DNA from 3 places in the Mesorhizobium sp. M0991 genome. Region 3 is predicted to be linked to each of the others. Evidence: riboswitches for the same ligand, from Rfam matches in the RefSeq annotation. Region 3 holds a riboswitch; each other region holds the start of a gene.

Region 1 (9,870 bases), on a different contig from region 3:
CACGCGGCCGCGACAGCACATCCGCCAGCCTTCGGCATTCGGCCTCGACATCATGTTCGGCCAGCATATGGTTGGTCAGCCACAGCGTCAGGCAGTCGATCAGCACCGGCTGGCCGTCAGGCAGCGCCTCGATCGCGCCGGCAAGGTCGAGCGGCGCATCGATGGTCGTCCAGCCGGCACCGCGGCGCGAGCGGTGCAGCGCGATCCGTTCGCGCATCTCCTCGTCATAGGCTTGCGCCGTCGCGAGATAGCTCCACGGCGCCGGACAGGCACTCACCAGCCTCTCGGCATGCGAGCTCTTGCCGGATCGCGCACAGCCGATGATAAGGGTCAGTGCCCCGGCAGCGCGGTCAGGCAAAGCTGTCGCGCAGGCTGGTCGCCGTGCCGGTGAAGCGGCCGCGCACCACGCCGACGACCGCGCCGAGCACCAGCCAGAACACCAGATTGGTCAGCGTCACCGCCACCACGAACTGGTGGTGCAGGCCTTCCGGGATCGCCGTCTCGAAACTGTCGGGCTGCGGCGCGCCAACGATATGCGGCGCGACGATCAACGCCACCGCAAGGACCGCCAGCGGCAGCGATCTGCGGAAGGCGATAAGGCCGAGACCGGCCGCGGTCGCCACCACTGTTGCCCACCACCAGATCTGGCGTTGGACAAGGTCGGCCGCCGGCATCGCCGGCAGTTCCGGCGGCAGGCCGAGGCCCGGCGCCAGGGTGAACACGGCAAAGCCGGCCAGCCCCCAGAACAGGCCCTGACGCCAATTGCCGATGCCGCCGGCGAACTCCGAAACCGCAACCAGGACCAGCGCAAAGCCGATACCGGTGACGATATTGGCAACGACGCTGAAGGCAAAGCGTTCGAAACCGTCGGCCGGCGCCCAGCCTTCGTCCTCCGCCGGAGCCATTGCTTCAGCCGGCGCGGCGCTGCTCATAGCCATCGTGCCCCCGGCGTTTTCGACCGGTGCCGCAGGTGCGGCGGCATGGTCATGGCCGCCGCCGGCCTGTTCGTAGACTTCCGCCTTCAGGATGAGCGGCACCGTGGCATAGGCCTGCATGCAGGCGAGAGCGACGCCGGCCACAAGCCCTGCGATCGCCGCGATGAACACGACGTTGCGAAACAGTGTCATGATGTCAGCCCCTTGTCAGTGGCAGGGAAAGCCCATCGAGTGGCGATAGTCGTGCGCGGCATTGTGGACCGCATCGATATGCGAGAAGCCGACAAAGCCCATGACGAAAATGCCGAGAAATGCAGCAAGCGCCAGCTGCATGAAACGCGACTGCGAGGAGACGGAAGCGCCGAGCGAGACGGAAGCGGTATTCATGTCTTGTCCTTTCGCCCTCCACCCGAGGGCATAGAAGTCAGTTTCCTGTCGCCGGCAGGTCTCCTGGCTCGCGGATCAGCGTCCTTCCCCACCTTCCCGAAGGCGAACCTTCAGTGGCATATGGAGAGGACTACCGCACACAGTTGCGGGGGCAGCCACGGCATTGGGCAAACAATTTCGCCCGCACCGCATTCCCTCTTGGTTCCAAACGGAACCGACGACATCAGCGACTATAGGCAGAATCGCCGCGCCCGGCAAACCAAATTCCGCCGGATCGTGTGGCGAATGCGCCGCCTCGCAAGCTCGCCGACCGGCACTGCGATTGACAATTTTTACCGCCGGGTGTCGCTGGCGGATGGGGAAGAAGCCGGCATGCAACCCAGCCCGAATGAGCGCGGTCCCTACAACGGTCTGACGCGGGCCGAGCCGACGCTGCCGTCATCGGCCTATTGGGACATCGCGGCCTACCAGCGCGATCTAGAGGCCATCTGGTATCGCAACTGGCTGCTGGTCTGCCGCGAGGCCGACCTTGCCCAGCCGCTGGCTTTCAGAACGTTCCGCATAGGCACGCAGGAGGTCGTCGTGCTGCGCGACGAGACCGGCGAATTGCGCGCCTTCCACAACACCTGCCGGCATCGTGGCTCGCAGCTTTGCCAGCAGAGCGAAAGGCCGGCTGAAGGCGCGGCTCATCACCTGCCCTTACCACGCCTGGTTCTATTCGCTGCGCGGTGATCTGGTGCGCGTGCCATCGAAATCGCTGCCGGACGGTTTCGACAAGGCCGATCATCCGCTCTACCGCGTCGCGCTTTCGGTGTGGCGCGGTTTTGTCTTCGCCAACCTCGCCGAGGATGTTGCCGGCTCAGCTGAAACATCCTTCGATCCGGCATCCGGCGACCTCGCCAACTGGCCGCTGGAAACGCTGCTGAGCGGCCATGTGCTGCGCAAGGTGATGAACTGCAACTGGAAGATCTTTTGGGAAAACTTCAACGAGTGCCTGCACTGCCCCGGCGTCCACAAGGACCTGTCGCGGCTGGTGCCGATCTATGGCCGCGGCCTGATGGGCCGCCACGACGATCCCGAATGGGCGCGCCACGCCGACAATGACGCGCCGGAATTTTCCGGCGGCTTGCGTGCCGGGGCCGAAACCTGGTCGCGCGACGGACGCGTTCACGGCTCGGTCTTTTCCGGCCTGACGCCGGCCGAACGTACCGCCGGGCAGACCTACGCCACCAGCCTGCCGTCGATGTTCGTCGTCGGCCATGTCGACTATGTCAGGACCGTGCGGCTGGTGCCGCTTGGGCCGGAGCAGACCGAACTCACCGCCGAATGGCTTTTTTCGCCCGAAGCGCTCGCCGATCCGGCGGCGGATATCGACAACATCATCGCCTTCGGTACCCAGGTGCTGGAGGAGGATGCTGATATCTGCGAGGTCAACCAGATGGGCCTGCGCTCGATGCGCCACAAGGCCGGCGTGCTGATGCCCGAGGAATATGACTTGCACCGCTTCCACAACTGGGTGCGCGAGCGGCATGCCGCACTTCAAAGCGATTTGGGCAGATAGCGCCAGGTGACGAAGCCGCAGACTGCCGCCAGCAGGCCGAGTGTCGCGAAAACCGCGCCCAGGCCGAAGAACGCCAGCACCACCGAATAGACCAGCGGCGGCGTCAGCTCGGAAAAGTCGAGATAGGTGCGGTAGACCGCCGCCATCTGCGCCCGCTCATACGAGCGCACCGAGCGCATGAAGGCGGTCGAGCCCAGCGCATCGAGCGCGATGGTGAAGAGGGCACCGCAAAGCAGCAACGCGCCGGTGACGAGCGGTGCGGCCTCGCCGACGGCGCCGGCCGCCAGCAGCGTCGCCGACATGGCGAAATAGGCGAACGTCATGGTGCGCCGGCCGCCGAAACGCCGTCCCGCCCTGCCCCAGAAGATGGCCATGAACAAAAGCGCATTGCCGGCCGAAACCAAGAGGCCGCCGGCCAGCTTGCCCTCGCCGGTGATCACCATGAACAACGGCCCATAGACGAAGAACGTCGTCCAGAAGCAGGAGCGGCCGAAGGCGATCAGCCAGGCGAGTCTCAGCCTTGGCTGCGCGACGAAGCGGCCGATATTGGCCAGCGGATTGACCGGCCGCGTCTTGCCGGGGCGGATCGACGGGTTGTCGCCAAGCCGATAAGTCCAGAACAGCGCCAGCAAGGCCATGGCGAAGACGGCCACCGCGCCATGCGCGGCATAGATGCCGAAACGCGTGTAGAGGAAAATGCCGAGCGTCGGCCCGGCGGTCCAGGCAAGCATCGACCACGCCATGCGCAGCGACTCGGCCTGCATGAAATCGGTCTTGCGGATATGATCCATGATGTAGAGGTTGAGCGTGATCGCCAGCGCGCCGGCGCCGACGACGCGGCAGAGCATGCCGACCACCTGGCCGGCCAGGGTATGGGTGACGAAGAACAGCGAGCCGGCGGCCAGCAGGCAGGCGCCGGCGGTATAGACCCAGCGCCGGGCAAAGCGGGCGATCAGCATCGGCATGAACAGCGTCGCCGACAGGCCGAGCATCGCCACGATCGTGTAGAGGATCGAAACGATCTGCTCGTTGTGCAGGATCTCGTAGGCCTGGATCGGGATGACGCTGGATACGGTGGCGCGCGCGAAGGATTCGACCGCATAAAGCGAGGCGAAGGTGCGGGCATCCGCCGGCCGCAAGGCCGCGAGCCAGATCGGATGGCGCACATGGGTAGCCATTGCTTTCCCCGAAGCCGAATCGCCCGAAGCAGGGTTTGGAGCACAAATCTGCCGCGGCGATTCCTTGCCGGGTAACAGGAAACCGACGCCTTCACGGCAAAAAGCGAAGCCGGCCAAAGGCTTTCCGGCTCTGGCCTAAAGCAGCTCTGATGCCGACCGGCACCAACGCGACGCAAGGCCCTGCTTCTTTTGACGGTGGCAACCGTGATAGTCGTCTTGCCGGGGCTGAACCAAGACAGCGAGACCAATGAGCATCGCCACGCCGACCGCAGCCGTTCAGGATCAACCGAAGTCGAAGCGCATCGCCGCCATCGACATCGCACGCGGCATCGCTTTGCTTGCTATGGCGAGCTATCATTTCACCTGGGACCTCGAATTCTTCGGCTACACCGATCCCGGCCTCACCGCCTTCGGCTGGTGGAAAATCTACGCGCGCTGCATCGCTTCGAGCTTCCTGTTCCTGGTCGGCATCAGTCTCTATCTCGCCCATGGCAAAAAAATCCGCTGGACCGGCTTCTGGAAGCGCTTCGCCATGGTTGCCGGGGCAGCACTCGCAATATCGCTGGTCACGCGCATCGCCACGCCCGACGGCTTCATCTTCTTCGGCATATTGCACGAAATCGCGCTCGCCAGCCTGCTCGGCCTGGCGTTCCTGCGCCTGCCGGCGCTGCTGACGCTGCTTGTCGCCGTATTCGTTGTCGCTGCGCCCTTCTACCTGCGATCCGAAACTTTCGATCAGCCGGCTTTGTGGTGGGTCGGCCTGTCGGCGACCAATCCGCGCTCCAATGACTACGTTCCGCTGCTGCCGTGGTTCGGTGCCGTGCTTGCCGGCATCGCGGTTACCAAGCTCGCCTCCACCTCCGGCGCGCTGACGCGGCTGTCGGCCATGACGCCCGGCCGCTGGGCAAACCCGCTGGTCTTCATCGGCCGGCACAGCCTTGCCTTCTATCTGATCCATCAGCCGGTGCTGATCGGCTCGGTCTGGCTGTTTTCGCAATTCATGCCGGCGCAGGTCGAAACCAGGGAGGTGAATTTTCTGAAATCCTGCCAGATATCCTGCGAGCAGGCGCGCGACACCGAGTTCTGCTCCAGCTATTGTGCCTGCATGCTGGACACTCTCCAGGGCGAAGCCTCGCTTGAGCGGCTCTACAGCAACGACCAGTCCCCGGAGTGGAAGGCGCATATTGGCGAGCTCGCCGGCATCTGTACCGCCCAAACCGAGGCGGGGGAACCGGGAACGCGCTAATCGAGGGAGGACAACAATGAGCGACACTCACCCGAAACCCGTGCAGCAAAATCCTGGGCAGCCGAAGCTTGGACACATCCCATGGCCGCCGCTGATCTATACCGCCGCCATCATCGTCAGCGTCGCGCTAGGGCTGTTCTATCCGCTGCCGTGGATCGGCGATCTTCTCGGCGACATCCTGTTCGCCGCCGGCCTTGTCGGGTTGGTGGCGGTCGCCGCGCTCTGGTTCACGGCAATCCGCACCATGATCCGCGCCAAGACGACGCTCAACCCGAACGGCGTGCCGGACCATCTGGTGACCACCGGCCCCTTCGCCGTCAGCCGCAACCCGATCTACCTCGCCAACACATTGCTGCTGGTCAGCCTCGCCTTTGTCTCTGGGATCGCCTGGTTCCTGCCGCTGGCGGTCATCGCGGCGTTCCTGACGCAGAAGCTGACGATCGAGAGCGAGGAGAATGTGCTGACGGCCAAATTCGGCAAGAAGTACCGGGACTACGCCAAAAGGGTGCGGCGCTGGATTTGAGCCGAGGCTGACACCGCGCTTATGTGGTGACGCCGAGTTCCACCAGCCGCTCGACGCAGGATTCCTCTGCCTGGTCGAGCTCGGCCAGCGTCTCTTCGAGGTCGCGGCGTTTCTGGCGCAAATCCTCGCGCTTTTCCTCGATGCGCTTGATCATCAATTTGAGTTGGCCGACCTCGCCGGGCGGCTCCCTGTACATCTGGATGATTTCGCGGATCTCATTGATCGAGAAGCCGAGCCTCTTGCCGCGCATGATCTGGCGGATGAGATGCCGGTCCGACGGACGGAACAGCCGGGTGCGGCCGCGCCTTACCGGCTGCACCAGCCCTTCGTCCTCGTAGAAGCGTAACGTCCGCGTCGACACGTCGAATTCGCGGGTCAGCTCCGTGATCGAATAATATTCCCGCATCGTCACTCCAATGCCCCGGCCACGCCGCGAGTTCCAACTGGCCGGCGCCGCCAACGTCCAGGCGCGTACCAGAATCGGCGGACAAGGCACCTTCCAAAGCCTCGCACGGCATTTACGTAAAAGTCAATTGAGGTGCCGTTCAGCGCACGCCGAACCACCATGTGGCAAGCCCGAGAAAGGCAAAGAAACCGACGACGTCGGTGACCGTGGTGACGAAAACCGCCGAAGCCACAGCCGGATCGATCTTGAAGCGGTCGAGCAGCAGCGGGATAAGGATGCCCGCCAGAGCCGCCACGAACATGTTGATGATCATCGCAGCCGCAATGATGCCGCCGAGATTGCGATCGTGGAACCAGGCAGCAGCCACGAGGCCGATCAGGATGGCGAAGATGATGCCGTTGATGAAGCCCACCCCGATTTCGCGGCGGATGATGCGGCCGGCATTGTAGATGTCGAGGTCCCTCGTCGCCAGCGCCCGCACCGTGACGGTCATGGTCTGCGAGCCGGCATTGCCGCCCATGCCGGCGACGATCGGCATCAGCACCGCCAGCGCCACGATATGCTCGATGGTGCGGTCGAACAGGCCGATCACCGAGGCCGCGAGGAAAGCCGTCAAAAGATTGACCAGCAGCCACGGCACGCGCGAGCGCGAGGTCGAAAAGATGCTGTCCGAGAGTTCTTCATCGCCGACGCCGCCCATGCGCAGCAGATCTTCCTCGGCCTCCTGCTGGATGACGTCGACGACGTCGTCGATGGTCAGCACGCCGACCAGCCGCTCGTTCTCGTCGACGACGGCGGCGGACAGAAGATCGTATTGCTCGAATTCGCGCGCCGCCTCTTCCTGGTCCATGGTGGCCGGGATGGCATGCCTGGTCTCATGCATGACCTCTTCGACCTTGACCGAACGCTTGGTGCGCAGGATCTGGTCGAGGTCGATGGCGCCGAGCAGCTTGAAGCTCGGATCGATGACGAAGATCTGGCTGAAGCGGTCGGGAAGATTGTTGTCCTCGCGCATGTAGTCGATGGTTTGGCCGATCGTCCAGAAGGGCGGCACCGCGACGAACTCCGTCTGCATGCGGCGGCCGGCGGTCTCTTCGGGATAATCGAGCGAGCGCCGCAGCCTGATCCGCTCGGTGAACGGCAATTGCGACAGGATCTCGTCCTGGTCCTCCTGGTCGAGATCCTCGAGAATGTAGACGGCGTCGTCGGAATCGAGCTCCTGCACCGCCTCGGCGATCTGCGCATTGGGCAGATTGTCGACGATGTCGCGGCGGATCGCCTCGTCGACCTCGGTCAGGGCAGAAAAATCGAAATCCTTGCCCAGCAATTCGACCAGGGCGCGGCGCTGTTCCGGGTGCAGGGCCTCGAGCAGGTGGCCGAGTTCCGACTGGTGCAGATCGTCGACTTCACGCTTCAGCGTCAGCGTATCGCGATCGGCGATCGCTGCACCGATCTGGGCGAGAAACGACGACAGGATGACGCCGTCCTCGTCATAGATGTCGGCGCGGCGCTCCTCGGCGGCCCTGGCGCCGGTCATGTATTCGTCCTGGCCTTCCACCAGCGCCTCCCGCCATCGGATTTCCGGATAAGGTGCCTGTCAGGTCTAGACCATGATCCTGAAAAGTGGAAACCGGTTTTCCGAAAAGATCTTGGTCGAACACAAAGATGGAGCGGCGGCATGATTTGGCTTGAGAATCGGCCTCTCCGTGCGCAACGGACGGATATCAGACGACCTTGCGAGCTGCCGGTTGCTCAGGTTGATAATTAGATAATTCTAATTTAGTATCTCTATAATTACCGCTAATAAATGGAGGGTGTTTATGGCGAAGTATCTGTTTACCAGCCTTGCGTTGGTTTGTTCGGGAATACTTTTGAGCCCGATTACCGCCGAGGCAAAGGCCTTCAAATCTTTTCAGGGCAAGGAATGCAAGCCTGACTACAAACGGCTTTGCCCAATGACACCGATCGGCAAATGCGACCTTCAGAGCATGATCGAGCAGTTGTCACCCGCCTGCAAGGCTTTCGTCGAGAAGCACCGATAATCCAGCTCTGGTACCGCCGCTGACCAACCGCCGGGTAGTCCGCGACAACGCTAGGTGTGGTGTGCTCGCCGTTCCAGTTGGGGCATCGTTCGCCCAACAACATTAATCCCAGTGGCCGGGCAGAACGGCACATGCTGCACCGGGAATGAGGCGAGGCCGACAGTGCGACGGCCTCGCTGGTATGGACTGGAAGGCTTCCCGATCAGGCGGCGTGGCGCTGGGCCTCAGCCGCATAGCGGTCCAGGAGCCCGCTCCAGCCACCCTCGGATTCGAAGGCCTGGCGCGCTGCCTCCGCGGTTTCGCCCATGTTCTCCAGAAGCCTGTGCTCGAGTTCCACACGCGTCGCGTTCTCGCCGAGTGCGACAAAGCGGATCTCGACTTCGGTCAGCAATGCCGGATCGTAGCGCCAATCGGCTCCAATGCGCCAGGCGAGCGTCAGCCTGGACGGCGGATCCCAGGCGAGAACCTCGCCCCAATCGCATTGTGACCCATCCTCACCGATCTCGTACCAGCGGCCGCCGGCTTTCGGTTCGATCACCGCGGTCGTCAGGGCGGATTTGCCGATCGAGTGCGAAGCCGGCCACCAGCGCCCGAACCCTGTCGTGAACACATCGAATGCCTTGTCGAGCGGCACCTCCACCGTCACCGACTTCCTGACCGGCGCGGGCTTGATCATGGTCGTCATTTCCTCTTCTCCTTGCTGTTGTCGACTTCCCGTTTGAAGGCGTCGAGCGCATCGCCCCACATGCGGTCGAGCCAGGCGCGCATCTCGCCGAGCCCATGCGGGTCGAGATGATAGATGTTGCTGGCACCTTTCGGCTCTGCGCGGACCAGCCGGGCTTCCTTCAAAACCTTGAGGTGCTGCGATACCGCCGGCTGCGAGACCGGAAGCACTCGTGTCAGATCGATGACCGAACGTGGCCGATCGGCGATGAGCTCGAACACCTTGCGGCGTGTCGGATCGGCCAAGGCCACCATTCCTGCATAATCATAAACCATGGCTTATGATAAGCTAAAACTTATGATAGGTCAACTGGGGAAGCGGTGGACCGGTGTTGAACACCCGGCCGGTTCGGCCCCCCGAGGCTCCGGGGCGTTCCTTCACACGGGGCATGGGCAGCAATGCGGATGCAAGATTGCTCAGGGAAGCAATCCACCGCGTGCGGGTCGGCCGGCAAATGTCGATCACCGGGGAAAAAGTAAACCTGGCGGCAAGGTTTTTACCTTATCGGTGTATGTGTCTCTCCGGCGAAACGTTAAGAACGGGTAAATTGGTTTGGCCCTAACCACGGAAGCCTCTCGCTACAGGCCCTCCGCCATATGGCAATTGCGCCTCTCCCTGTTCATGGCGATATACGTTTTAGGCGCATCTGCACTATATCCAGAACTATTCTATACATCAGCCTTAATCTATTCTCACAAGTTTCTTATTGGTATTCCGGTGTTGTTTATCGGTGGTGTCTGTTGTGCCGCGATACTCCACGGCCGGCGGCAACCCGTTCGCTACGCCCTGGATTTGGTTCAAGGGCGCTGGCGCGGCTGTCTGCTGGTGCTGCTGTTCTTCTTCGCCAGCTTGACCGCGTTCTCTACCT
Region 2 (9,870 bases), on a different contig from region 3:
TCGCAGCAGTAATTTTTGATCGCCCATTCGTGCTGTGTACCAGCCCTGTGTCTTGCGCAAGTGGTCACGAACGGCTGCCGGAGCCTCGAAGAACCCCCTAAAAACACATGCTGCGATTTTTGAACACGCTTGACGTGTTAGATTAATTCATCCACAATGCGTGTGTTGAACACGCGAGGTGAGTTATGAACATGAAAGAGCTTAGGGTTCGACTGGGCATGACTCAAAAAGATTTGGCAGAGCAGATGGCAACGACGCAACAGACTGTGGCCCGTTGGGAAACAGGCAAAACGCAGTTGAACGTCGAGCAGATCAAGGACCTTTGTCTCACGTTGAAATGCACGGTCGAGGAGCTGCTGGGCTGGAAGATTGATGTCGAGGAGTGGCGCACGAGCCCGTTTGCAATTGCCGATGCCGAAACGCGATACGGCACGCTCAGAATCAAGACGACTCTTGGCAGCCGCCAATATCCTATCGATGAAAAGGCGCGTGAATCGATTTTACGTCAGTTGAAGGAACTTCATAATCTGCGTAGAAATAACACAAGCAGGCCATGGCTGTATTGTTGGAGCCTTGACAACAAAATACTCTTGATAAATCCGCAATATGTCCGCACCATTGAGCTTATCGGTGACGATGTAGAGGAGATGCCAGAGTATTATCATCCAGAAATCTATCGGGCTTTGGATGACTGGGATAAGGGTGAGGTTTCAGGAAAGCTGAAGAAAGAATGCGATGCCATCATCGCAGAGATGGGTGATCAGGAAGCCGTGCGCATGGCCTCCTATGTTCGCGTCACATATGACGACGGAGAAGATGAGTGGAACTTCTTGGATGAAGAAACCGCTACGACTTTCTTCGGATTGGAAGCTGCGACCTTTGACGTTCCCCAGTGTAGTTTCGCCGAAGTGGAGGAAGAAGGTTACTACCGAGCGCGATACGCCAACCTTGATCGCGTCGCGGTGATGGAGGTTCCAAGCGACCGTTATCACAGATTGACCGCGCCCGAGGAAGCTTAGAACCATCCACGAAGGGCGCATGTTACATCTCGACCTTGCGTGGTGCGTTTTCAGTACGAGATGACGTTAAGCGTAGGTAGTGGCAGGTAAGAGTGCTCGACCAGAAGCTCAACTGCCTCCTCAATATCGCTGCCGATGTGCCGCAGGACACGTCCACGGGAGCGTGGATAGGCGTGAAGTTCCTGCACTCCACGGTCCGCTCTCCCATCGCCGGTGTGTGCCCGACGCCATCTTGTGGACGAGGTTGGCCGCCTGCACCCGGTTGTATTCCGGCTTGCGGTCCGCCTGGGCGGTCCGCCGCGATGGCTATCTCCATGTCAATCGGCGCCGAATTTTGACTGCCCGCTGCTTTTGATGAATTTGGCGAGGTCCCGCGCATAATCACTCTTGGTCTTCTCCTTGAGGCCCTGTGTCGCGAACTTGTGGTCCAGCAGGGCAAACAGGTCCAAGTCCCCTTCCGCCTGTGGCGCTGGCTTGCCCTCACCGCCCTCGGTTTCCCAATTGGGGACCGCTTCTGCGCGCTGCACCGTGGCGATTGTCCGCCCAAGACGCATCACAAGATCGAACGCCAAACCGTGCGCGTGCACGACGATTTGCCGCTCAGGCCTCATTTGGACAGGACTTGAGCTGGCCCGGTGGTTTGAGCCGGGTTACCTTGAGCCGGTGGGCTGCGAACAAGCAGTTCGAGACATTGGCCTCGATCACTTCGCAACACGCCGCTGCGCCTGGCCTCGGTGTGCTCCCCCCGAAATCGTTGTGTCATATCACCGAGGGCATCACGGCCAACAGCTTCCACATGGGCAACAGCCTCGCCATTGAGCCGAATATGGTCGCGAGCAGATCACCAACGAAGCGGTCGGAACCTCGGAGCCGAAGTTCGACGCCGAGGTGGTTCGCATGATGCGCTAAGCAGCACCACGGCGCTTGCCGGTATGTTTGCTGCCGGCAGCCGACGAACTCCTATCCTCCTGGACAAGGGCGCCGTGCGTCATTGCTTTGATTTACCGGCCGCTCAAGGCTTCCACAGTTTTCGCTTTCGAGGCGACCTTTGGAACATGCCAACGGAAATTTAACATAACGACATAAACATTTCTTTATGCGGCGTTGACAAAGAAGCGAACTGCTGTAATTGTCTCCCGCGTCGTGGTTCTCCGTACGGCGCTGCCGCAGCGGAGCTAAGAGGGAAGCCGGTGCGATGCCGGCGCTGCCCCCGCAACTGTTAGCGGCGAGCCAACCCCACTCATGTCACTGAGGCGAATAGCCTTGGGAAGACGGGTAGAGGCTATGACCCCGCGAGCCAGGAGACCTGCCACGGCGAATTACGTCCACGGGCGGGGTGTCTCGGTGGCCGCTGCAGCCTGGCGTTCGTGCCGGCCTGCTAGCGCCTTCCTTGTCACCGACGCCCCAACCATCGGGGTCTGGCATGACTGTCTCTCAGCAAATTCCTGTAGCAACGCTCGGCGTGCCCCGTTTCGGTCGTCGGCGAGAACTGAAATTCGCGCTTGAAAGCTACTGGTCCGGAAAATCGTCCGCTGCCGACCTTCTCACGACCGCGAAGGCGCTCCGTGCCGCTAGCTGGGAGGAGCAGCACGATCGCGGCGTGTCGAAAATCCCGTCGAACGACTTCTCGCTCTACGACCATGTGCTCGACACCGCAGCCATGGTCGGCGCCGTTCCATCCCGTTACGGCTGGAATAGCGGCGAGGTTCCACTTGACATCTACTTCGCAATGGCGCGGGGCAACCAAGGTCAGACGGAGGATTGTCGACACGCTGGTCACCAGCAGGCGGCTCATCGGTCTGATGTAACCGCGATGGAAATGACCAAGTGGTTTGACACCAACTATCACTACATTGTGCCGGAACTCAACGATGATCAGACGTTCGCCCTCTCGTCGACGAAACCGGTCGATTACTTCATCGAGGCTAAAGCTCTCGGCGTTCACACACGCCCAGTCATCCTTGGACCGATCACCTTCCTCAAGCTGGCGAAATCGCCTGCCGAAGGATTCGATCCCATCGCGCTCCTGCCGCGGCTGCTGCCCGTCTACGAGCAACTCCTGCAGAGGCTGAAGCTGTCTGGAGCCGACTGGGTGCAGATCGATGAGCCAGCGCTTGTCCTCGATCTGAACCCGAACGAACGAGCTGCGTTCGAATTCGCCTATGGCCAGCTGTCGAAAGCCGCGCCCGAGCTGAAGATCATGCTGGCTACCTATTTCGGGCCGCTGGGAGACAATCTCGAAACCGCGGTTTCTCTGCCCCTGGCCGGGCTGCATATTGATCTCGTGCGCGCTCCCGAGCAGCTGGAAACGGTGGGTCGGCTCGCACCGAAGGATCTGGTGCTCTCGCTTGGCTTGATCGATGGCCGCAACGTCTGGCGTGCGAACCTGCCCGCCATTCTCGACCGCATCAAACCGATCGTCGCCGGCTGGCCCTTGGACCGCGTCGAGATCGCGCCTTCTTGCTCGATGCTGCATGTGCCGATCGACCTGCGCATGGAGACGGAACTCGACGCGGACATCAGGTCGTGGCTCGCCTTCGCGGCCCAGAAGACCGACGAGTTGGTGTTGCTTGCCCGGGCCCTGTCCCAAGGCAGGGATGCGGTGGCAGGCGCGTTGAAAGCGTCTGCCGAGGCTGCCGCCACTCGCGTGACATCCACGAAGATCCATGACCCGCTGGTTGAGGGGCGGATCGCCAGCATTGACGACAGCATGAAGCGACGAGAGAGCGCTTTTGCCGAGCGCTCCAGAGTCCAGGCCGGCACGCTCGGGCTGCCGCCGTTCCCGACGACGACCATCGGGTCCTTCCCGCAGACGCCGCAGGTACGCAGGGCGCGGGCCGCTCATGCGAAGGACCAGCTGAGCTATGTCGACTACGAGACCTTCCTGAAGAAGGAGATCGAGGCTGCAATTCGCTGGCAGGAAGAGATCGGGCTGGACGTGCTGGTGCACGGTGAGTTCGAACGAAACGACATGGTACAGCATTTCGGCGAGCAGCTGTCCGGCTTCGCCTTCACCCAGCATGCCTGGGTGCAGAGCTATGGGTCGCGTTACGTGCGCCCCCCCATCATCTTCGGCGACGTATCGAGGCCCAATCCGATGACGCTGCGCTGGTGGCAGTTCGCCCAGTCGCTTACGGAAAACCCTGTGAAGGGAATGCTCACAGGCCCAGTGACCATTCTCAACTGGTCATTTGTTCGCGACGACGTACCCCGCTCCGAAGCATGCCGCCAGATCGCGCTCGCCATCCGCGACGAAGTGACGGATCTCGAATGGTCCGGCGCAAGGATGATCCAGATCGATGAGGCCGCGTTTCGCGAAGGATTGCCACTGCGCCAGTCTGATTGGAACGACTATCTCGACTGGGCTGTCGAATGCTTCCGGATCGCTTCAACGGGTGTAAAGGACGCGACTCAAATCCATACCCACATGTGCTATTCGGAGTTCAACGAGATCATCGACGCGATCGCTGAAATGGATGCGGATGTCATTTCGATTGAGACGTCGCGCTCGAAAATGGAACTGCTGGACGCCTTCACGAGCTCCAAATATCCGAATGAAATCGGGCCCGGAGTCTACGACATTCACTCACCACGGGTCCCGGAAGTCGGCGAGATTTCGGATCTCGTCATGCTTGCCCGCGAGCGACTGTCCGATGCCCAACTGTGGGTAAACCCGGACTGTGGCCTCAAAACCCGCAAGTGGGAGGAGGTCCGCCCTGCCCTCATGAACATGGTTGCTGCAGCACGCGCGCTCCGGGAGAAAGTGTAGGCCGGAAGGTTTCCTGGTTGCTCACCATGTGGTGAGTTAGCGGCTGCCGCATGTGGGCCGTGAATGTGCCAAAACGCGATCACATCCTTTGAAATAAGTCACTCGAGCGAGAAAGTGCACTTTCCTTCGGCACGTGTACTAATCGCGCAGGAATAAAGGGAACCGTTTTCTCCCTGTGACGTGTCGAGTTCGAAGGGGATGTGATTGGCGTCGAGACCGCTCCGGCCATGGGTTATCAGCATGCCAAGTGCGCTGTTCTCGATCAGTTCGTAAAGGACTTCTCGGCTCGGTTCATCGAAATGCGCGGGTACATACATGACAGGTTCCTTCACTGGCCGCCGGGTTCGCTGTTCACCGGTTGACATCCGATGGCAAGCCTTCCAACGCGGCGGCGATCTGGCGCTTCGCTGCTGAGGGCAGAGGCAGGATGGGACGCGGGGGGTCGGCACGGCAAATGTCGAGCAATTCGGCAAGTGCATAGACGACGCGAAGGCTCGAGAACTCCTTGAAGAGGCTCCAGAGCGGCGCAAGCGCGGCATCGATCCGTCGCGCTTCGGCCGCATCGCCCTGCTGCGCCGCTGTGACGATCTTTGTGCAGACCTCGGGCAGGATGCCCGCGAGGACGCTGTACCATGTGTCAGCGCCAGCGATCATGGCCTCTGCAGCGTTCCAGTCGCCGCTGTAGCCGATCGAGAACCCTTCCGGCACAGTGCGCCTCTGGTCGGCCAGATGGCTCTTGATCGCATCGCCCTTGTCTGTCGGATTCTTGATAGCGACGATCCCCCGCACGTTTGCCAGGCGGCTGACGAGTGCTGGGGTGAAACGGAAATGCGTCGTTCCTGGATTGTCGTAGATGACGATCGGAAGGCCACTTTCGCGCGCCACCGTGGAGAAATGTTCGAACACCTCGTCATCAGTGAGCGGGGTGTAAGAGGCGGCGGCAAGCAACCCCGCGGCAGCCCCAAGGGCCTTAGCGTCCTGCGCGAGCCTCACTGCTTCGTCGGTGCGCAGCGCGCCCACACCCACCACGACCGGCATTTGTCCCCCGGTTTCGTCCAAGGTCTCGGCGAGCGCCCGTCGCCGTTCCTCGCGCGTCAGATACATGTATGTGCCGGTGCTGCCGAGAAGACCGATGGAATCGACCTGAGCGGCGCAAAGCCTGGCAATCAGCTTGCGCAGAGCAACGGTATCGACGCGGCCGTCCCGATCGGTCGGCGTGATGGGAAACGCGGAAAGGCCGCTCAGGAATGCCATGGCAAGGCTCCGGGTTTGTACGCGAGCGCAGGACTGGCCGGACCACAGGTCATCACAGGGCGTCCAGAGCCCGCCGCAGGTCGGCGATTAGGTCATCGGCGTCTTCAAGACCCACCGAGAGACGCATGAGGTCCTCGCCGACTCCATCGGCCAGATGCGCATCCTTGCGGATCGGCTGACGAGCACGGGTCAGGCTTGCCGGATGATAGATGAGGCTGTCGGCATCACCGAGGCTGACAGCCCGGGTGATCAGGTTGAGCCGGTCCATCATCCGCCGCGCGCCCTCGAACCCAGCGTGGAGGCCAAAGGCCAACATGCCCGACCCTTGGGACATCTGCTTTCGCGCCGTCACCTGATCAGGGTGCGAGTCGAGGAAGGGATAACTCACCCATGCCACCGCCGGGTGCGCCTCGAGCGCCTGAGCCACCGCAAGGGCCGTGGCGCTGTGGCGTTCCATGCGCAGCGTGAGCGTCTTCAGACCGCGCAGGATCAGGAAGGCTGACATGGGCGAGAGCGCTGCGCCGGTGATGTAGCGCAGGCCCGTTTCGTGCAGCGTGCGGAGCGTTTGCGCGTCGCCGAGAATCGCCCCGCCAAGGGCATCGCCGTGCCCATTGATGTATTTGGTCAGGGAGTGGAGCACGAGGTCGGCCCCATGTTCGAGCGGCCGCTGGAGCGCGGGCGAGGCGAAGGTGCTGTCGACTGCAACCTTTACACCGCGCGCGTGGGCGCGCTCGGCAATGGCAGCGATGTCGAGGATGCGGCTCAGCGGATTCACCGGCGTCTCGAAGAAAACAAGCCGGGTCCGCTCGGTGATCGCGGCATCGAGATTGTGAGGATCGGACAGGTCGACCGCGACGACCTTGATGCCGAAGCGGGGGACCGCCTGTTCGACCATGGCAAGCGTGTTCGCATAAAGCGTCTTGTGGACGATGAGTTCATCGCCTTGGGACAGGAGCGACAAGATCAGTGTGCCGAAAGCCGCCATCCCCGAGGCAACGATCAAACCTGCCTCGGCTCCTTCCAGATTGGCGAGCCGTTGCTCGAGGATCTCCGTCGTCGGATTGTATTCGCGCGCATAGAGCCTTCCGCCAAGGGTGGCGGCGGCCTCGTTCGCTGCCACGCTTTCGAATCCATAGGTCGAGGTCAAGAAGACTGGCGGCTGAACGGCATTGGAAAAGCGGGCCGGATCGTAGCCATGATGGATCGCCCGAGTGGCGAATCCGGGACCGGTGTCGTTGGGCGACCGCGTGAGAGCATCGGTTTCGGATTGATAGGAACGGGTCATTCGGCCTCTAGATCTTTCTTGGGTTTCCGAAAGATTGACGGCAAACTGGCCAATGTGAAATATCCAGTTAGCAATGAATGAAATGGTCCAGTCTTCAAGTGCCGGTTCTGCAGGTCGCTCGCACGCGATGGGTGCACGCCAGATCTACGAGGCTCTTCGCGAGCAAATCCTCGGCGGCGTCTATGAAACCGGCAGTCAGCTGCCGTCCTCCCGCGGCCTGGCAAATGACCTTGGGGTTTCGCGAACGACGGTGACGGTCGCCTATGACCAACTGACCGCGGAAGGTTTCATCGAAGTCCGTCAAGGCGCACGACCTCGCGTTGCATCTTCGCTGATCGGTCCTGAGACGAGCCGCACTGTCGCGAAACGAGTCGGCCCGGTTCAAATGTCCGCCTATGGCGAACGACTGCGCGTTACGCCGCCCTGGCCGGATTATCTGCCGACTGGACTGAAGGTCGATTTCCGCTATGGCGACCTGGCGCCGTCAGACTTCCCCGCATTGGTCTGGAAACGTGCGATGAACGAGGCGATGGGGCAGCGCCCGTTGCGTCTTGCCTATGACGATCCTCGCGGCTGGCGTGGGCTGCGCCAGGCGCTCCAGGGCTATCTCTGGCGCGCCCGAACGCTGAGCTGCGAGCTCGAGCAGATCATCATCGTCAACGGTTCGCAGCAGGGCCTAGATCTGTGCGCTCGCCTGCTTCTCGATCCCGCCGACCGCTTCGTCATCGAGGACCCGTGCTATAGGATGGCGCGTCAGGTCTTTGCCAGTACGGGTGCCTCGCCCGTCCCGGTCACCGTCGACGAGGACGGGATGAAGACGGAGTTGCTGGCGGGGATCGGGGCACGACTGGCCTATGTCACGCCATCGCATCAGTTTCCGCTGGGCGGCGTCATGCCGATCGCGCGCCGCCATCAGCTTCTGGAATGGGCGCGGCACAACAACGCCTATGTGATCGAGGACGACTACGACAGCGAATATCGCTACGACATCAATCCGGTCCCTCCGCTGCACAGTCTTGAGGACCACGGGGCTGTCATCTACCTCGGCACGATCTCCAAAACGCTCTCGCCGATGCTGCGTATCGGCTACCTCGTCGTCCCGACGGAATTGCAGGAGGTCTTCGCTACCGCCAAACAATTCGCGGACCGACATTCGCCGGTCGCTGAACAGGAGGCTCTGGCCTCTTTGATCGAGAGTGGCGGCTACGAAAGCCATGTGCGGCGTGTGCGCAGGCTGAACGGCGAGCGTCGGGAGGCGTTGTTGGGCGCCTTGCGGCGCAGCTTCGGAGATCGCATCGCTGTCCAGGGAGCAGAGGCCGGTCTGCACGTCGTCGTTTGGTTCGACGAACTGCCGCGATCGCGGGAAACGACCTTGGTCGAAGCCGCCCGAGGCGCGGGCCTGGGGCTGCACCTGATCTCGCCCCTCTACGAGCGGCAATTGGACGAAGGCCACATCGATCGCGTGGGGCTTGTCATGGGCTATGCCGCCTTGAGCATTCGGCAAATCAAGAAGGGCGTTGAGATCCTGCGAGCGGTTGTCAAGCAGGTGCAAGACGCGTTGCCGGGACACGGTGGCTAAAACGGCGGGGACGTGGCGTGCTGGCGAGGAAACCGACCTTGGGCTGAACCGCATTTCGTTGCAAAGTCAACTGGACTGGGAAAACGCTATGCAACTGGTGCTGTTGATCAGGCCAGTTTGGCGGCAGATTTTCGTGCGAGACGAATTTCCGAGAGCGATGCATAACCGGCAAGGAAAGCTGCTTCACATCCATATCGCGCCCGCTGCCTTTTATGAAATGGAGGATCTGGCGGAGGCGTAGCTTGTTGCCGGCCGAGGCGGGCTCGAGCACCCGCAAGAGATAATCGACGATCTCTACCAGGCCTTGTCCACGGCCGAATGATGGAATTATCCAGCGCATGGTGCGGCATGCACCATGCCGATGCCAGAAGATCTGGACGCTCGACAAGCACCTTTCTTCAAACATTTCCCGAACGACCCGCAGCGCAAAGCCTCCCCATGAGAAAAGAGCATCCCATGTCTTTCACGCCATAGATTGCCCCCGAGATCAAGGCCCGCTACCCGGATTTTCATCTGATCAGCATTGTGGTGCGGAACGCTGAAATCGACGTGCCGGATGCACAGGCGTTGAACGACACGATTGCGGCGGCGGAACAGGCCGCGCTTCGCGATGACGCCCAAAGGGACGCGCATCTTGCGGCGTGGGCCGTTGCCTACGAGGCTTTCGGCACAAAGGCCAATCGAACGCCGTGCTCGGCCGCCGCGCTTCTCAAGCGGGTGCGGAAAGATGGCTCTCTCCCGCGGATATCCCCACTGGTTGATGCCTACAATGCCGTCAGCGTGTTGTATGGCGTTCCGATTGGCGGGGAGGATCTCGATCTTTACCAGGGGGTCCCGAGACTTTTAATTGCGAAGGGAGCGGAGCCATTCGACACGATCCAGCAAGGTGAAATGGTAACCGAGCATCCCGAACCGGGCGAAGTCATCTGGTGCGATGATGCCGGTGTCACGTGCCGCCGCTGGA
Region 3 (9,870 bases):
TTCGGAGAGGACCCCACCCCCGGCCTGCGGCCGGACCCTCCCCTCGAGGGGGAGCGGGACGCCGCGTTCTGCGACCCCCAGTCCCGGCTCGTAAAATCCCGCCTTTGGCACGCTGACTGGTTCAGCGACCGCCACACCCGATCCGGCGAGACTTGCCAACCTCTGCACCAGCGCCGTCATATTCGCCGGTCCGCCCTCGCGGAAATAGCCAAGCAGGCCGTCCAACTCCTCGCGCGGCAGCGTCGAGCCTTCGATCAGCCGCAAATCCTCGTCGTGGCTCTCGCCCGGCAGCAGCGCCAGCTTGATACCGCGATTTCGCGCGACAACGGCGAGCTGATCGCAGCCATAGCGCCACCAGTCATAGCCGCCGAGGATGCGGACCAAAATGACCTTGGCGTGGCGGGCGACGCTGTCGATCCAGAGATCGACGGACATCGGATGGCGCAGGTCGCGCAAGGCGGCGAGCCGCATCGACGGCAGGCGGTCCGCATCTGCCTTCCACGCCGCCGCCAGCCCGGCCAGGTCGCTGTCGGTGAAGGACAGCGCCACGACATCCGCAGGCGTTTGCCTGAGATCGACAGGCTCGGCGAGATCGTCGAGCGAGGCGGATGTCGTGGTGAGGATGTGCATCGCGGCTCGTACCTGGGGTCAGCCGGCGAGGATACGCTCGATGGCCGGGCGGTTCAGCCCTTTCAGGCCGATGACAACGAGGCGCGAGCGGCGATCGTCTTCAGCGGTCCAGGCGCGATCGTAATAGTGGTTGACGCGCGGACCGACGGCCTGCAGCAGGAGCCGCATCGGCTTGCCGCCGACTTCGACGAAACCCTTGACGCGCAACACGTTTTCCTCCTCCGCAGCCGTGGCGACGCGTTGTGCCAGTTCGTCCGGGTTGGACACGGACGCAATGTCGATGACGAACGAGTCAAAGTCGTCGTGTTCGTGGTCGAGCTCGTCGTCGTGATGGGTCTTGCGGTTCTCGATGTCGTCCTCGACGGCAAGGCCGAGGCCGAGCAGCACCGACGGATCGACCTTGCCTTGCGAAGTCGGCACGATCTTCACCGCCCGGCCAACATGCTTGCCGATGACGGCATTGGCGCGGGCCGCGCCGTCTGCATTCAGCAGGTCGCTCTTCGACAGGATGATCAGGTCGGCGCAGGCGAGCTGGTCCTCGAATACTTCCTCGACCGGATCGTCGTGGTCGAGCGTCTCGTCCTGTGCGCGCTGCGCCTGCAGGGCGTCCATGTCGTTGGCGACGCGGCCATCAGCCAGCGCCGGTCCGTCGACCACGGCGATGACGCCGTCCACCGTGACGCGGCTTTTCACCGACGGCCACTGGAAGGCCTGGACAAGCGGCTTGGGCAAAGCGAGGCCGGATGTCTCGATCAGGATGTGGTCGACCCTCGGCGTCAGCGACAGGATCTGGTCGAGCGCCGGAACGAAATCGTCGGCGACGGTGCAGCAGATGCAGCCATTGGCCAGCTCGACGATGTTTTCCTCGGGGCAGGTGTCCGTGCCGCAGCCCTTGAGGATCTCGCCGTCGATGCCGATGTCGCCGAACTCGTTGACGATAATGGCTAGCCGCTTGCCTTTGGCGCTTTCGAGCAAATGGCGGATCAGCGTCGTCTTGCCCGCGCCGAGAAAGCCGGTGACTACAGTGCAGGGAACGCGCGAAATGGAGGCAGCGGTCATATCAGGTCCTTCAAAAGGTCAAGGGGAGGGATGCGGGCAACCAGGCCGCGCTTCAGGCAATCGGGACGGCCGCGCCATGGAATGAGCCCATCCGTCGAGGTGGCGAACAGCTTTGCGCCGGTCACGAGATCGGCGCCGCTGGTCGCGGTCAGGTCGCCGAAGACGTAACTCCAGCAGCCGTCGCGCAGTATGGCGGCGCTGAGCCGGCGCTTGCAATTACCGAGGCATTCGACGGTGTGGATTTTAATGTTTTCGCAGGAAGCGGCGCGGCGCGTGTCCTCGGCGAGCAGTTCGCCGGCGCGCGGACGAGCGTCCGAACCGGTCTCGTCACGGCAGGACGAGCAGACGATGACGGTAACGCCGGCCGGGGAATCACCATGGCCGGACAATAAATCCGCTGTCTCAGCCGGAAAACTGCTGTCGCGTTCCAAATCAGGCTCCTTGCCCGGAAAACCCGCCAGGCGATCGGATTCTTATGTCCTAGACGGCAGGTCTCCTGGCTCGCGGGTCATCGCCTGGGTGCCGCCTTCCCGGGAATATCCCAGTGGTTTTCGGCCTTGGCTCGTCGCTTACAGTTGCGGGGACAGCCGCGGATTTGAAATCGAGATTTCGCACCGCATTCCCTCTTGGCCCTTGCCGTTGCGGGCAGGGGACCGTCTGGAATGGATTTAGGCTTTTGCAGGCGGTGGTGTCAACGCACGGCTACGACACTGCAATGTCGGCCAAAGGCTGTCATGTCCCGCCTTCCGGCAGTGCCAGGATAACTTGCCGGATTGCTTGATAGCCATCGCCATAGTCCCAATCATGACTGATCGCCAGATTTTGACCTTCTTGCCAAACCGCGTTGTCCAGAAGGACTTCGCCACTAATAAGCGTGCCGTTCAAGCCTGCCAGAAAGGTCCGTACAAAATGGCCTCCGGGGGGTACCGAAGCTGTGAACAGCTTTTCCAGCTTGGCATAGAATGCTGGATAGCCTCGGCTTAGCGAGCATAGCTCGGTAGTGGCTTGGGAAATGACGGGTCCGCCATAGATTTTCCAACGGGCATTGTTGCGCCAGATGTTCCAACGGGCGCTGCTTCGCTGCCAAATCTCTACCTCGGCCTGTATGTCGTCGCAGACATGATCAGCCAGCCCCTCAATGGCGACGTGGAAAACACCACGGATAAATTTTTCAAACGCCTGATTCAATTCTTGTTCGCGCGTGTCGCCGAAGCCAGCAAATGATTCAATGACCGGCTGAACATCAAGCAGCGGAGAGAATATGTAGATTTCAAGAACGAGCCGACCGTTAGAACCCGTCTCGAACACCTCAGCCTCAAACCGAAGTTGCCTCGACTGGAGCGTGACGTCCTGCTCTCTACGTATTGCATCTATTCCATGTGCAATCAGCGCACCATGGATCATGTCGAGCACTTCGTGCGATGCCATTACAAACCTACCAGGTTTCTTGGAGCGTCTATGACAGACGCTGTGGGGGTTGGCCATCTTTCTGACTGGCCAGCGCCGGCCCAAGATCACCGGCAGCTGTCACCTCGATGCGCTCAAGCCCGAGCCAGCCCTGCATCTGCTTCAATTCTTTGAAAAGCTCGGCAGCGGTTTGTGGCGGGGCGCCGGGCTCCGCATAGGCGGCATGGACGCGCAACACGCCGGCCGGGCGGTCGGCCCTGAGGTCGACGCGCCCGACGATGCTGTCGCCGAGCAGGAACGGCAGCACATAATAGCCATACTGGCGTTTTTCGGCCGGCGTGTAGATCTCGATGCGATAGCGGAAGTCGAACAGCCTTTCCGTGCGCGACCGCTCGAAGACGACAGGATCGAACGGCGCGAGCAAGGCGCGCGCCTCGATCCTGCGCGGCAAGCGGGCGTCCTTGTGGAGATAGGCTGCTTTGCTCCAGCCTTCGACGCTCACCGGCAACAGCTCGCCGGCCTCGACCAGCTCCTCGATGCGACCCTTGATATCGGCGGGCGAGAGGCGGAAATAGTCGCGCAGATCGCCTGCCGTGGCGACGCCGTGGGCGCGGGCGGAGATACGCAGCAATTCGCGGTGGGCGTCCTCGGAGGATGGCACTGGCAAAGCGAGTACCGCTGGCGGCAGTACGCGCTCCGGCAGATCGTAGAACCGCTCGAAGCCGCGGCGATACGCGGTGGTGATGCGGCCGGCCCAGAACAGCCATTCGAAGGCATGCTTGGCATGGCTCCAGCCCCACCAGCCGCCCGAACCCTTCTGGCCTTCGAAAGCCGAAGCCGCGATCGGGCCTCGTTCGGCGACCTCGCGATAGATGTCTTCGATATAGGCGGCGTGCTCGCGGCCCCATTTGGCCAGTCCGCTGTACATTTCGTCGCCGCGCTCGGCCCGCTGCATGCGCCAGCGCATCAGCGGATAGGTCTCGACCGGCAAGAAGGAGGCTTCGTGCGCCCAATATTCGAAGACCATGCGCTTGCGCGTTGCGGCGGCGGCGTCGAGCAGCGCAAGCTTGTAGGGGCCAAGCCGCGAATAGAGCGGCATATAGTGGGCGCGCACCACGGCGCTGACGGAATCGATCTGCAGCAGGCCGGTACGGGCAAGCACCCGGGCCAGATGCCTGCGGTCGGGCGTACCGGCGGGGCGGGGGTCATTGAATCCCTGTGCCGCCAGCGCGATGCGACGGGCCATGCGAAGCGAGATTTTTTCTTTCATCAAGGGGTATCCTGATGATGTTGGACACAGCAGAGAATCTGCGATTTCCGTGCCATGCTAGCAGGGTTTTGGCGGCATCCATGTCAGGAGAGAAAAGTGGAGTAGAAAGTGAAGGAAATCAAACAGGAGCGGATCGGACCAGTTTTCCCGGATATGCCGTCCAGCACCGCGATTTGAACAAGGTTTGACTTGCTTCGCCGAAAGCGCTGCGCTAACCCTCGCCGCGTTGCAGCATAGAGCCCCTTAAAACGGTTCAGTGGTTAAACTGTCACGCTTCCGCAAGTGGGTCCGGTGCTGTAATCAGAGTGGATTGGCCGCCAACGGAAACTGCAGCATGAACGCACTTTTAGGTTCGTACCTGCCCATAGTCCTGTTCATCGGCGTGGCGCTGGTGGTCGGGCTGGCGCTGCTCGCCGCACCCTTCCTGGTGGCCTACCGCAACCCCGATCCGGAAAAGCTTTCGGCCTATGAGTGCGGCTTCAACTCGTTCGACGACGCCCGCATGAAGTTCGACATCCGCTTCTACCTGGTGTCGATCCTGTTCATCATCTTCGACCTGGAGGTGGCCTTCCTGTTTCCTTGGGCGGTGTCGTTCAGTCAGATCGGCATGCTCGGTTTCTGGTCGATGATGGTGTTTTTGGCGGTGCTGACCATCGGCTTTGCCTATGAATGGAAGAAAGGAGCGCTGGAATGGGATTGAGCGACAATTCCGGCACGCTCGTCGCGCCGAAGCCCAAGGGCCTCATCGACCCCAACACCGGCAGGCCGGTGGGGGAGGACGATCCATTCTTCCTGGAGATCAACAACGAGCTGGCCGACAAGGGCTTTCTCGTCACCTCGACCGAGTCGCTGATCACCTGGGCGCGCAGCGGCTCGCTGATGTTCATGACCTTCGGTCTCGCCTGCTGCGCGGTCGAGATGATCCATACCTCGATGCCGCGCTATGACTCGGAGAGGTTCGGTGTCGCGCCGCGCGCGTCTCCGCGCCAGTCCGACATCATGATCGTTGCCGGCACGCTGACCAACAAGATGGCGCCGGCGCTGCGCAAGGTCTACGACCAGATGCCCGAGCCGCGCTACGTCATCTCGATGGGCTCCTGCGCCAATGGCGGCGGCTATTATCACTATTCCTATTCGGTGGTGCGCGGCTGCGACCGCATCGTGCCGGTCGACATCTACGTGCCCGGCTGCCCGCCGAGCGCCGAAGCGCTGCTCTACGGCATCCTTCTGCTGCAGAAGAAGATCCGCCGCACCGGCACGATCGAACGGTGAGCGGCATGTCCCAGGCGTTGAATGACCTCTCGACCTATCTCGGCGAGAAGCTGACCGGCCGGATCGGCGAGGCGGTGCTCGCCTATGGCGAACTCACCATCTCGGTCGAGCCGCGCGACCTGATCGAGGTGGTGACCTTCCTGCGCGACGACCCGAAATGCCAGTTCATCTCGATCATCGACGTCTGCGGCGCCGATTATCCGTCGCGGGCAAAGCGCTTCGACGTCGTCTATCATTTGCTGTCGCCGAGGCAGAATATCCGCATCCGCATCAAGGTCCAGGCCGACGAAGAGACGCTGGTGCCGTCGATCACCGGCATATATCCCGGCGCGGACTGGTTCGAGCGCGAGACCTACGACCTCTATGGCGTGCTGTTTTCGGGCCATCCCGATCTGCGGCGGATCCTGACCGACTACGGCTTCGAGGGCCATCCGCTGCGCAAGGACTTTCCGCTGACCGGCTTCGTCGAGGTGCGCTACGACGACGAAGCCAAGCGCGTCATCTACGAGCCGGTGGAATTGAAACAGGAATTCCGCAATTTCGATTTTCTGTCTCCGTGGGAAGGTACGGATTACGTGCTTCCGGGAGATGAGAAGGCAAAGCAGTAAATGGCTGAAACCTCCGTTCGCAACTTCAACATCAATTTTGGCCCGCAACATCCAGCGGCGCATGGCGTTTTGCGCCTCGTGCTGGAGCTTGATGGCGAGGTGGTCGATCGCGTCGATCCGCATATCGGGCTTTTGCATCGCGGCACGGAAAAGCTGATCGAGCACAAGACCTATCTGCAGGCCGTGCCCTATCTCGACCGGCTCGACTATTGCGCGCCGATGAACCAGGAACATGCCTTCGCGCTTGCCGCGGAGCGGCTGCTCGGTATCGAGGTGCCGAAGCGCGGGCAGCTTATTCGAGTTCTCTACTCTGAGATCGGCCGCATCATGTCGCACATCCTCAATGTGACGACGCAGGCGATGGATGTCGGCGCGCTGACGCCGCCGCTGTGGGGCTTTGTCGAGCGCGAAAAGCTGATGGTGTTTTACGAGCGCGCCTCGGGCTCGCGCATGCACGCGGCCTATTTCCGGCCGGGCGGCGTCCACCAGGACCTGCCGCAGAAGCTGATCGAGGACATCGGCAAGTGGATCGACCCGTTCCTGAAGTCGGTCGACGATCTCGACGCGCTTTTGACCGGCAACCGTATCTTCAAGCAGCGCAATGTCGACATTGCCACCGTCTCCTTGGCGGACGCCTGGGCCTGGGGTTTTTCGGGCGTCATGGTGCGCGGCTCGGGTGCACCCTGGGACCTGCGCAAATCGCAGCCCTACGAATGCTATGCCGAGCTGGATTTCGACATTCCGATCGGCAAGAACGGCGACTGTTTCGACCGTTATCTGGTGCGCATGGAAGAGATGCGCCAGTCGGCGAAAATCATGCGCCAGTGCGTCGACCTGTTGCTCGGCAAGGAAGGCGCGGGGCCGGTGTCTAACCTCGACGGCAAGGTGGTGCCGCCGAAGCGCGCAGCGATGAAGCGCTCGATGGAAGCGCTGATCCATCACTTCAAGCTCTACACCGAAGGCTACCGGGTTCCGGCCGGCGAGGTCTATGCCGCTGTCGAGGCGCCAAAGGGCGAGTTTGGCGTCTATCTCGTCTCCGACGGCACCAACAAGCCTTATCGCTGCAAGCTGCGCGCGCCAGGCTTTGCGCATCTGCAAGCCATGGACTTTTTGTGCCGCGGCCACATGTTGGCCGACGTCACCGCCGTTCTCGGCTCCCTCGACATCGTGTTTGGTGAGGTCGATCGCTAAATGTCAGTCCGCCGTCTCGCAGAAGCCAGCCTCCAGCCAGCCTCCTTCGCCTTCAACCGGGCAAATGCGGCAGCGGCGAAGCAGTGGATCAAGAAATATCCGAAGGGGCGCGAGCAATCCGCGATTATCCCCTTGCTCATGCTGGCGCAGGAGCAGGAAGGCTGGGTGACCAAGGCGGCGATCGAGACGATCTCCGACATGCTCGGCATGCCTTATATTCGCGGGCTGGAAGTCGCCACCTTCTATACGCAATACCAGCTCAATCCAGTCGGCACCCGCGCCCATATCCAGGTCTGCGGCACCACGCCCTGCATGCTGCGCGGCTCGGAAGCGCTGATGGATGTGTGCCGCTCGAATATCCATCACGACCAGTTTCACACCAATGACAAGGGCACGCTGTCGTGGGAGGAGGTCGAGTGCCTCGGCGCCTGCGTCAACGCACCGATGGTGATGATATTCAAGGACACCTATGAGGATTTGACGCCGGAGCGGCTTGCCGAGATCATCGACCTCTATGACGCCGGCAAGGGCGCTACGGTGAAACCGGGACCGCAAAACGGCCGCATCACCTCAGAGCCGGCCAGCGGCCTGACGACCCTCAAGAGCGAAAAGGCGATCCTGAAGGCGACCCGCGACCGGGAAACCAGGGCCGCGACCAAGGCCGCCAAGGAAGTGGCGCCGGCGGCTGTCGCCGCAGCACCCGCGGCGCCGGCCCCGCCAGCCGCTCCTGCCGCGCCGGCGCCGGTTGCGCCCTCGAATGCCAGCAAGCCGAAGACGGACGCGGTCGAGACCAGCCCGGCGCTGAAATCGCCGTCGGCGACAAAAGTCGCGCCTGCGGCGGAAAAGGCGGCGAGCGTCACAGCGCCTCTGCATTCGGCCGCCAATGCCAACAAGGCCGAGCCGCAGGTCGAGGACGTCTCGAAACAGCGCAAGGGCCCCAAGAACAAGGCCGAGCCGGCGTCTGCTTTCAAAGCGCCGGAGGCCAAGGTTAAACCGGCGAAGGCTGTCGCCAAGGCGACCAAGCCGTCGCCCGGAACCAAAAGCCGGCCGACCGGCAAGAAGCCGGTCTGAGGAACGAGCAATGCTTCAGGACAGAGACCGCATCTTCAACAACATCTACGGCCGCTTCGACAAGTCGCTGGCCGGCGCCATGGCGCGCGGCGCCTGGGACAACACACCCGGCATCGTTGCCAAGGGGCGCGAGTGGATCGTCAACGAGATGAAGGCGAGCGGCCTGCGCGGCCGCGGCGGCGCCGGTTTCCCGACCGGGCTCAAATGGTCGTTCATGCCCAAGCAAAGCGACGGCCGCCCGAGCTATCTCGTCGTCAATGCCGACGAATCCGAGCCCGGCACCTGCAAGGACCGCGACATACTGCGCCACGACCCGCACACGCTGGTCGAAGGCTGCCTGCTTGCCGGCTTCGCAATGGGCGCGGTCGCCGCCTACATCTATGTGCGCGGCGAGTTCATCCGCGAGCGCGAGGCGCTGCAACGCGCCATCGACGAGGCCTATGCGGCCAAGCTGATCGGCAAGAACAATACCTCCGGCTACGATTTCGACATCTACATGCACCATGGCGCCGGCGCCTATATCTGCGGCGAGGAAACGGCGCTGCTCGAAAGCCTCGAGGGCAAGAAGGGCCAGCCGCGGCTGAAGCCGCCATTTCCGGCCAATGTCGGCCTCTATGGCTGCCCGACGACGGTCAACAATGTCGAGTCCATCGCGGTCGCGCCGACCATCCTGCGCCGCGGTGCCGCCTGGTTCTCGTCCTTCGGCCGGCCCAACAATGTCGGCACCAAGCTGTTCTGCATCTCCGGTCACGTCAACAATCCGTGCACCGTCGAAGAGGCGATGTCGATCCCGTTCCGCGAACTGATCGAGACGCATTGCGGCGGCATTCGCGGCGGCTGGGACAATCTGCTGGCGGTCATTCCGGGCGGCGCCTCGGTGCCGCTTGTGCCGGCCGAGCAGATCATCGACGCGCCGATGGATTTCGACGCGCTGCGCGACCTGAAATCGGGCCTCGGCACGGCGGCTGTCATCGTCATGGACAAATCGACCGATATCGTGAAAGCGATCGCGCGGCTGTCCTACTTCTACAAGCACGAAAGCTGCGGCCAGTGCACGCCCTGCCGTGAGGGCACCGGCTGGATGTGGCGGGTGATGGAACGGCTGGTGCGCGGCGAGGCGCAGAAGCGCGAGATCGACATGCTGCTCGACGTGACCAAGCAGGTCGAGGGCCACACGATCTGTGCGCTGGGCGATGCGGCGGCATGGCCGATCCAGGGCCTGATGCGGCATTTCCGCGGTGAGGTGGAGCGGCGCATCGACGAGTTTTCGCGCAACGCACACCGCGCCGAACCGGTGCTGGCTGCGGCGGAATAGAAGAATTCAAAATGCGGACGAAAGTCCGAAACGAGGAAACGAGCGCG

The links. A riboswitch is a leader RNA that binds a small molecule or an ion and turns the genes downstream of it on or off. The one in region 3 is predicted to bind cobalamin.
Region 1: linked by a shared signal. The riboswitch ahead of NKH70_RS34285 (CbtB domain-containing protein) and the one ahead of NKH70_RS15180 (DUF1636 family protein) in region 3 are both predicted to bind cobalamin.
Region 2: linked by a shared signal. The riboswitch ahead of metE (5-methyltetrahydropteroyltriglutamate--homocysteine S-methyltransferase) and the one ahead of NKH70_RS15180 (DUF1636 family protein) in region 3 are both predicted to bind cobalamin.

Annotation. Positions count from the first base shown of each region.
Region 1 is NZ_JAMYNE010000060.1:1,127-10,996, forward strand. Features, by position in the region: gene cobU (bifunctional adenosylcobinamide kinase/adenosylcobinamide-phosphate guanylyltransferase) at 1-358, opposite strand, end outside; gene NKH70_RS34280 (CbtA family protein) at 351-1,127, opposite strand; gene NKH70_RS34285 (CbtB domain-containing protein) at 1,143-1,322, opposite strand; cobalamin riboswitch at 1,359-1,556, opposite strand; gene NKH70_RS34290 (Rieske 2Fe-2S domain-containing protein) at 1,608-2,054, shown strand; gene NKH70_RS34295 (SRPBCC family protein) at 1,960-2,883, shown strand; gene NKH70_RS34300 (MFS transporter) at 2,862-4,061, opposite strand; gene NKH70_RS34305 (heparan-alpha-glucosaminide N-acetyltransferase) at 4,309-5,307, shown strand; gene NKH70_RS34310 (methyltransferase family protein) at 5,324-5,830, shown strand; gene NKH70_RS34315 (MerR family transcriptional regulator) at 5,850-6,236, opposite strand; gene mgtE (magnesium transporter) at 6,376-7,773, opposite strand; gene NKH70_RS34325 (hypothetical protein) at 8,057-8,278, shown strand; gene NKH70_RS34330 (SRPBCC family protein) at 8,481-8,963, opposite strand; gene NKH70_RS34335 (ArsR/SmtB family transcription factor) at 8,960-9,277, opposite strand; gene NKH70_RS34340 (phosphatase PAP2 family protein) at 9,555-9,870, shown strand, end outside.
Region 2 is NZ_JAMYNE010000034.1:1,510-11,379, forward strand. Features, by position in the region: gene NKH70_RS30190 (MFS transporter) at 1-101, shown strand, start outside; gene NKH70_RS30195 (helix-turn-helix transcriptional regulator) at 186-1,019, shown strand; gene NKH70_RS30200 (hypothetical protein) at 1,337-1,591, opposite strand; cobalamin riboswitch at 2,147-2,347, shown strand; gene metE (5-methyltetrahydropteroyltriglutamate--homocysteine S-methyltransferase) at 2,443-4,788, shown strand; gene NKH70_RS30210 (FMN-binding negative transcriptional regulator) at 4,887-5,105, opposite strand; gene NKH70_RS30215 (dihydrodipicolinate synthase family protein) at 5,140-6,042, opposite strand; gene NKH70_RS30220 (trans-sulfuration enzyme family protein) at 6,095-7,327, opposite strand; gene pdxR (MocR-like pyridoxine biosynthesis transcription factor PdxR) at 7,410-8,906, shown strand; gene NKH70_RS30230 (hypothetical protein) at 8,899-9,147, shown strand; gene NKH70_RS30235 (B3/B4 domain-containing protein) at 9,474-9,870, shown strand, end outside.
Region 3 is NZ_JAMYNE010000009.1:8,372-18,241, reverse strand. Features, by position in the region: gene NKH70_RS15190 (cobaltochelatase subunit CobN) at 1-630, opposite strand, end outside; gene cobW (cobalamin biosynthesis protein CobW) at 649-1,689, opposite strand; gene NKH70_RS15180 (DUF1636 family protein) at 1,686-2,120, opposite strand; cobalamin riboswitch at 2,159-2,362, opposite strand; gene NKH70_RS15175 (DUF6348 family protein) at 2,422-3,117, opposite strand; gene NKH70_RS15170 (winged helix-turn-helix domain-containing protein) at 3,146-4,366, opposite strand; gene NKH70_RS15165 (NADH-quinone oxidoreductase subunit A) at 4,701-5,066, shown strand; gene NKH70_RS15160 (NuoB/complex I 20 kDa subunit family protein) at 5,057-5,638, shown strand; gene NKH70_RS15155 (NADH-quinone oxidoreductase subunit C) at 5,644-6,246, shown strand; gene NKH70_RS15150 (NADH-quinone oxidoreductase subunit D) at 6,247-7,437, shown strand; gene nuoE (NADH-quinone oxidoreductase subunit NuoE) at 7,438-8,508, shown strand; gene nuoF (NADH-quinone oxidoreductase subunit NuoF) at 8,519-9,823, shown strand.